Exiguobacterium sibiricum 7-3: one gene and its partner. The protein of the gene in region 2 interacts with the protein of the main gene of each other region in a pairwise test. Links are inferred from orthologs where the notes say so. Each region holds a gene or a part of one and is shown on either strand. Other genes may lie near its edges.

What was found. Proteins that work in one complex are often made in the same cells at the same time.
Region 1: the proteins of zapA (region 2) and ftsZ interact in binary tests that used the Bacillus subtilis proteins (3 or more experiments, as listed by UniProt). The link is inferred for Exiguobacterium sibiricum 7-3 from one-to-one orthologs.

What each region holds. Positions count from the first base shown.
Region 1 is NZ_KK211190.1:1,097,597-1,101,009, reverse strand. Bases 247-3,216 are described here. They hold ftsZ (cell division protein FtsZ), read right to left. Parts: upstream 2,326-3,216; coding sequence 1,168-2,325; downstream 247-1,167. Other genes in these bases: ftsA (cell division protein FtsA), read right to left, coding at 2,365-3,216; pgeF (peptidoglycan editing factor PgeF), read right to left, coding at 309-1,085; P402_RS0106480 (YggS family pyridoxal phosphate-dependent enzyme), read right to left, coding at 247-322. In the rest of the region: more of P402_RS0106480, read right to left, coding at 1-246; more of ftsA, read right to left, coding at 3,217-3,413. UniProt on the Bacillus subtilis protein: Essential cell division protein that forms a contractile ring structure (Z ring) at the future cell division site. The regulation of the ring assembly controls the timing and the location of cell division.
Region 2 is NZ_KK211190.1:882,953-886,217, reverse strand. What follows is about bases 97-2,918. They hold zapA (cell division protein ZapA), read right to left. Parts: upstream 1,715-2,918; coding sequence 1,478-1,714; downstream 97-1,477. Other genes in these bases: P402_RS0105390 (UDP-N-acetylmuramoyl-L-alanyl-D-glutamate--2,6-diaminopimelate ligase), read right to left, coding at 2,773-2,918; rnhC (ribonuclease HIII), read left to right, coding at 1,834-2,754; P402_RS0105405 (CvpA family protein), read right to left, coding at 927-1,475; polX (DNA polymerase/3'-5' exonuclease PolX), read right to left, coding at 97-881. Also shown: more of polX, read right to left, coding at 1-96; more of P402_RS0105390, read right to left, coding at 2,919-3,265. UniProt on the Bacillus subtilis protein: Activator of cell division through the inhibition of FtsZ GTPase activity, therefore promoting FtsZ assembly into bundles of protofilaments necessary for the formation of the division Z ring.

The sequences.
Region 1 (3,413 bases), 210 kb from region 2 along the record:
TGATTTCTTCCGCCAAATGTAACCGGTCCAAGGAATGTAACACATCAATCCGATCAATGATTTGTCGGACTTTACGAGTCTGCAACGTTCCGATGAAATGCCATTCACATGCCTCACGCCCTAAGACCGTTTGTTTGTCGGTCAGCCCTTCCGGACGATTCTCACCAAGTGCCGTTATACCCGCTTCAAGCAGCTCCGCTGCCACTTCACTTGACACTGATTTCGTCACGCCAATCAATTGTACCTGCTTTTTTTGATCGGTCTTTTCATACGCCTGTTTCATGTTTTGTCGGACATGTTGTACATTTTCAGAAATTGACATCGAGAGACTCCTTTACAATCAAACTGGCAAACCGTCCACCATGGTCTCCATGACGATATGAGAAATAGTCTTCCGCCTGGCAGTTCGTACAGATTCCTGTATCGAGCACATCGCCGACACCACTACGCTCGGCTAACATGGCATTCGTTTTTTGAAGGGATAACATGGCTTTCCCGTCTTCTTTCTTGATGTAAGGAGACTCTTCAAGACCTAGTTGATCCACCGCTTCAAGAACCGGTCCATCGACTTCATAACAACATTCACGAATCGACGGACCGATGACCATCTGAATCGAAGAACGGTCGGCACCCGCTTGTTCCATCTTTGTCAGTGTGGCTTCTACGATGTTAGCGACTGTTCCGCGCCAACCGGCGTGAACGTTTGCAATGATACCTGTCCGCGGATCACAGAAAAGGAGCGGCACACAGTCAGCAAACAGCATCATCAATAAAACATTTGAATCTGTCGTCACCAGTCCGTCTGTTCCCTTGATTGCTGTTTCGTAATCAGAGGCTCCACGACCCGACTCCAGTGTCGTCACCTGCTCTACATGATTGCCGTGCACTTGTTCAGCCCAAACTGAGTTTTCAAGAGATAACTCCAGTTGTCGGACGATGACTTCACGATTTTTGATGACGCCTTCCGGATCATCCTTAACGTGCAGTCCTAAGTTACCCTTGCCATGAGGTGCTGAGAACTTTGTCGTAAACGCTGCACGAACAGTTCCTGTCGGCGTATCCCATTTTATCCATTGACCAAACATCTCATCCCATCCTTTTTTAAAAAAAGAGGTGTCGCTTACGCGACACCTCTTGATCTAGCAGTCGTGTCCCTGGAATATCGGATTAACGATTATTCCGGCGAAGGAAAGAAGGAATATCCATCGTCTCTTCGACATCTGACCCTTTTGCTGATTCTTGGTTCGAGCTAATAGGTGTCTCTTCGACTTGCGGTTTAGGTTCTTCAGCTACCGGTGATGGCGCTGCTTGCTTTTTCTTGAGCAAGTTTTTCATCATCTCTTGTGCTGATGGGATTTCAAAATCGAGTGGTTCGTTTTCGAATTCCGTTGCGATGACCGTAACAATGATTTCGTCTTCCAGGTTGTCATTGATGACTGATCCGAAGATCAAGTTGACTTCCTCATCCGCAGCGCTTTGGACGATTTGAGCTGCTTCCGTTACTTCATAAAGGCTCAAGTTTGCACTACCGGTGATGTTCATCAAGACGCCTTTTGCCCCTTCGATCGATGTTTCAAGCAATGGACTCGAAATCGCTTTTTTCGCAGCTTCCGTTGCACGGTGTTCGCCGGTTGCGACACCAACACCCATCAATGCTGAACCTTTTTCCGTCATGATCGTTTTAACATCCGCGAAGTCCAAGTTGATGAGACCAGGAACGGCGATTAAGTCCGTAATCCCTTGTACACCTTGACGAAGAACGTTATCGGCTTCTTTGAATGCTTCAAGCATCGGCGTGTTACGATCGACGATTTCAAGCAATTTATCATTCGGGATGACGATGAGTGTATCGACTTTTTCTTTAAAGTTCTGCACGCCTGAAACAGCATGTTGCATCCGTTTACGGCCTTCGAACATGAAAGGTTTTGTCACGACACCTACTGTCAATGCACCGATTTCTTTAGAAATTTCTGCGATGACCGGTGCAGCACCTGTTCCGGTACCTCCACCCATTCCTGCTGTTACGAAAACCATATCGGCACCAGACAAAATTTCTGTCAACTGTTCGCGGCTTTCTTCGGCAGCTTTTTTACCGATTTCCGGATTTGCTCCGGCACCAAGACCACGTGTTAATTTTGCTCCGAGTTGAAGTTTTACATCTGCCTGTGACATGTTTAATGCTTGTGCATCCGTATTGACAGCGATGAATTCTACGCCTTGGACACCATGTTCAATCATTCGGTTGACAGCGTTTGATCCACCGCCACCTACTCCGATGACTTTGATTTTAGCTACTTGGTCCATCATTTCATCAAAATGCAACATAAAAGGGGCCCCCTATTTTTTTTACTGATAATTTTTTATTTAGCCGAAAAATTTCTCAAAGAAACTACTGAATGACTTTCGCTCTTTTGGAGGCTGTTCCTTCTGTGGTCGCTCTTCGCGTACTGAAGGTTGGGAAGGATGTGCAAGTAATTCCTCTTGCTCACGGCCTTGTGCGGCTATTCCCTTTTCGTCCGCACGGTCAAACCCTGACTTCGAAACGGCACTGCGTGATAGAACATATCGTAACATCCCAGCAGCGACAGCATACTTCGGATGACGAATCCCTAAGCTGGCTGGTTGATACACGTTCACGCTTTGCTTAAAGATTCGCTTACCGAGCTGGTCAATTCCTGGTAAGGAAGAACTACCACCACAAAGAATGATTCCGCTGTTCATTTGTGCATACCCAGCTTGTGTCATCCGCTTCTGAATCATTTCGAAAATCTCTTCCAGACGGGCTTCAAGGACAAAGCCAATCTCCGTCTGTGGTTCGAAACGGTGTTCCCCGTTGATTGTCACGTATGAGACTTTTTCTTCTGGATCACCTAAAGCTTCCAACGCGACGCCATATTCTTCTTTGGCTAGTTTCGCATCTTGATATTTACAATTCATTTTATACGTCAAATCGCGTGTCAGATGATCTCCACCGTACGCAAGTGTCGTTGAGTAAACTAGATCGTTTTTTTCGTAAATTGAAAGAGTGGTCGTTTCATGTCCGATATCAACGATCCCGACACCCAGTTCTAATTCATCAATCGAAGCTGCGATTCGTGAGACGGCTAAGCTTTCCAGCACATACCCCGCAAGTTCTAAACCAGCTCGTTCGATGGAACGTTTGATGCTATGTAGAATCGTCTTCGCTCCGATAATCAGCTTCCCTGTCACTTCTAAACGATAACCGATCATGCCACGTGGATCCGTGATCTCCGTCTGCTGATCGACAGTAAACGTTTTAGGTAACACATCGACAACACTCAATTCGTTTGGAATCCGCATCACCATGGCTGAGTGAAGAACATCTTTCACGTCGTCATCTGTGATTTCGTTGTCTTCCCCTTTGATTGATGTCATCCCTTGGCAATCCTTGA
Region 2 (3,265 bases):
GTTTTCGGTTGGAACAGACCGTCCTTGGTTTCGACACCGTACTCGGAGATGCTTTCGCCGCGTTCTTTCGCCAGTTGCCGCATCCGGACATTATGATCTTTCGAGCCTGTGAAGTGATGTAATGTCGAAGCAAACGCCAAATCATCCACTAATCGGAAATCAACCGCAATGTATGCATCATCTCGTTTGAGGACAATCGAGACCTTCGTTTCCCCGGCAGCAATGATTTCATCGATTTGTTCAATTTCAAGCAACTGTGCCTTCACTTCTTTTGGCTGATCCGTTGAGATGATGAAATCGAGATCCTTACACGTTTCTTCCGCCCGTCGGAAACTACCTCCGACTTCAAAACGAATGATTTGGTCGATACCGGCTAATGTCCGCTCCAGTTCACTGACACTTTTGCGCATGACACCATACGGTAATCGTTCTGGTCGTGTCTCGAACGTTTCCAGTGCCTTACTGTATTTTTCGACAGTCTTTTTTCCGAAGCCTGGCATTGCTTCCACTGTACCATCCGCCAGTTTCTCAGCGAAGGAATCTGCATCAATGACCCCGACTTCATGCAGCTTCGCTAATTTCTTCCCGCCAAGTCCAGGAATCTTCAGTAAGGCGATTAATCCTTCCGGTACCTGTTGTTCGAGTTCTGTTAAGGCTGTACTCGTTCCTGTTTCACGGAATTCTTCAAGGACGGTTGCCGTGCCTTTACCGATTCCTTTCATCGCTGTAAAATCTTCAATTGCCATAAAATCCAGTTCTGCCGCTTCGAGCAGACTCGCTGCCTTTCGAAATGCATTGATTTTAAATGGATTTTCGCCTTTTACTTCGAGATAAACTGAAATTCTTTCTAAATGTCGAATCGCATCTTGTGTCGTCCGCATGTTCAATTCTCCCCTCAAAAAAAGCTCCCATTCAACGGGAGCACGTTATTTTATCAAACCGACTTTTTGCATCAACCAATCGGCAAGCACTGGTGTATGTTGAATCATAAACGAGGCCAAACTCGAATTCGCAATGGCATCCTGAATCGACTGAATCGGCGCAAAAGCGGCCAAGAACAAAATCAAGAAGATGAAGATATACATCTCGATGAATCCGAAGACTCCACCTAACAGACCTTTTACCTGCTTGAGAACCGGAATATTCGTCAGCGAATCAAACATCGCAATGATGATCGATAACACGATTTTAGTCACAAAAAACAGGACGATGAACCAAAAGGCTTTATAAAACACTTCATCCAAACCGACTGAACTCGGGATGGAGAACATCGTCAAATCGATGCCCGCATCATCTAGTGTCGACGGATAGGGAATCCATAACTTAAACTTCTCGGCCAGTTCATCGTAAAATGATAGCGCGACGATAAACGAGATGAGTAAGCTCAACAAATGACCCGCCTGTAACACAACACCCCGACGGACACCCGTCATCGTGCCTAAAGCTAAAAACAGTAAGATAACAAGAGAAACCATGTTTAAAATTCACCCAAATTCTTTTTGATTTTGACATAATCACTACCGATATTGAGAGCTGCCAAGACAGCAATTTGTCGAACGTCGAGTTGTGGTGCCTGGTCTCTGATTTCACGAATTTTTGTATCCACGAGGAGACCCACTTCGCGTACATGTTCAGGTGACTCCGTTCCGACAATCGTATAATCGTTTCCTGCAATATGAATCGTCGTCCGGTTCAACCCTTCTGAATCAGCCATTTTCCTGTCCTCCTCATACTTTGCTTCTTTCATATAGTACCATCATTTTTGAAATAGGAAAAGAAGTCCACCATCCGACTTAAGGATGGTATGCTTATTTCCGAAAGGGTGATCATGTCATGGGAACAGTCGTTTTAAAGTTAACAAAAGAAAAACAAGAAACCGTCATTTCGGATTTCGGACGTCATCAGGTCTCGCCTCCTCCGTATGCACGTTTCGCTGCACGAACGACCGGATGTATTTTGACCGTCTATAATTCAGGGAAGGTCATGTTTCAAGGACAGGGGGCGGAAGCTGTCGCTGCCCGATATGGTTCGCCTGCGGCAAAAAAAACCGCTTCGACAGCAAGTGCCTCTTTACCCGAAGGATTCGCCAACTGGTCGGTCGTCGGCAGTGACGAAGTCGGAAAAGGTGACTTTTTTGGTCCTTTAGTCGTCGTTGCCGCTTATGTCGACAGCACAAAAATTGAACTGGTCCGTGAGCTCGGGGTCCGCGACTCTAAAAATGTCTCTGATCCGGAAATCCGTTCGATTGCGCGTGATTTGCATGCTGTCATTCCTTATGAATACCGTATCCTGCATAATCCGGATTACAATCAAATGCAACGGACGATGACACAAGGCAAAATGACCGCCCTGCTTCATAATGCGGCGCTCAATGGATTACTCGCTCAACTGGAAGCGCCGCCGCAAGCGATCTTGATTGATCAATTTGCTGAAAAAGCGACCTATTACAAACATCTTTCCGGAGAAACAAAACAAGTCAAAGACAATGTCTATTTTTCGACGAAAGCAGAAGGATTACATGTCGCTGTCGCTGCAGCCTCCATCCTAGCACGAGCTATCTTTCTGAAAGAAATGGATCAATTGAGCCGACAGACCGGGACGGAAATTCCTAAAGGCGCCGGTGCGAAAGTCGACCAGGTCGCTGCTTCCCTGTTGTTAAAATATGGACCAGAACGCTTACAAGAATGGACAAAATATCATTTCGCCAATACAAAAAAAGCAGAAGATTTAGCTAAGAAAAGAAACCGACCATAATTAAAAGTGGTCGGTTTTTCACATGGCAGACTCTTGACCGGATAATCGAATCAGTTCATCCGTTAAAATCTTGACTTCATCAAACGGAACATGCTCAGTTCCAATCTGTTCAAACCGTTCATGTCCTTTACCGACGATGACCATCCGCTTCCCGGCTAATGCAATCTTTGCCGCAATCTGGAGCGCTTCTTTTCGTGACTCATGACACGTAATGATTTTCCGTGGAGCAATGTCTGTCAGAAGCTCTTTAATGATTTGCTGTGGATTTTCAAGCCTCGGGTCATGTACCGTCACGATGATTCCGTCACAATACTGACTGGCAATCCGCCCCATCACCGCTCGTTTCGAACGATCGCGTTCACCTGCTGCACTCAATACCAGATATAAGGGTTCACCTGGAAGAGATAATGATTTCAGACATTTCTCCAGTCCATCCGGTGTATGCGCATAATCAATGTATACTTCACACCCTTCGAACGGAATCTGTTCCAAACGTCCTTTTGGCAAACGA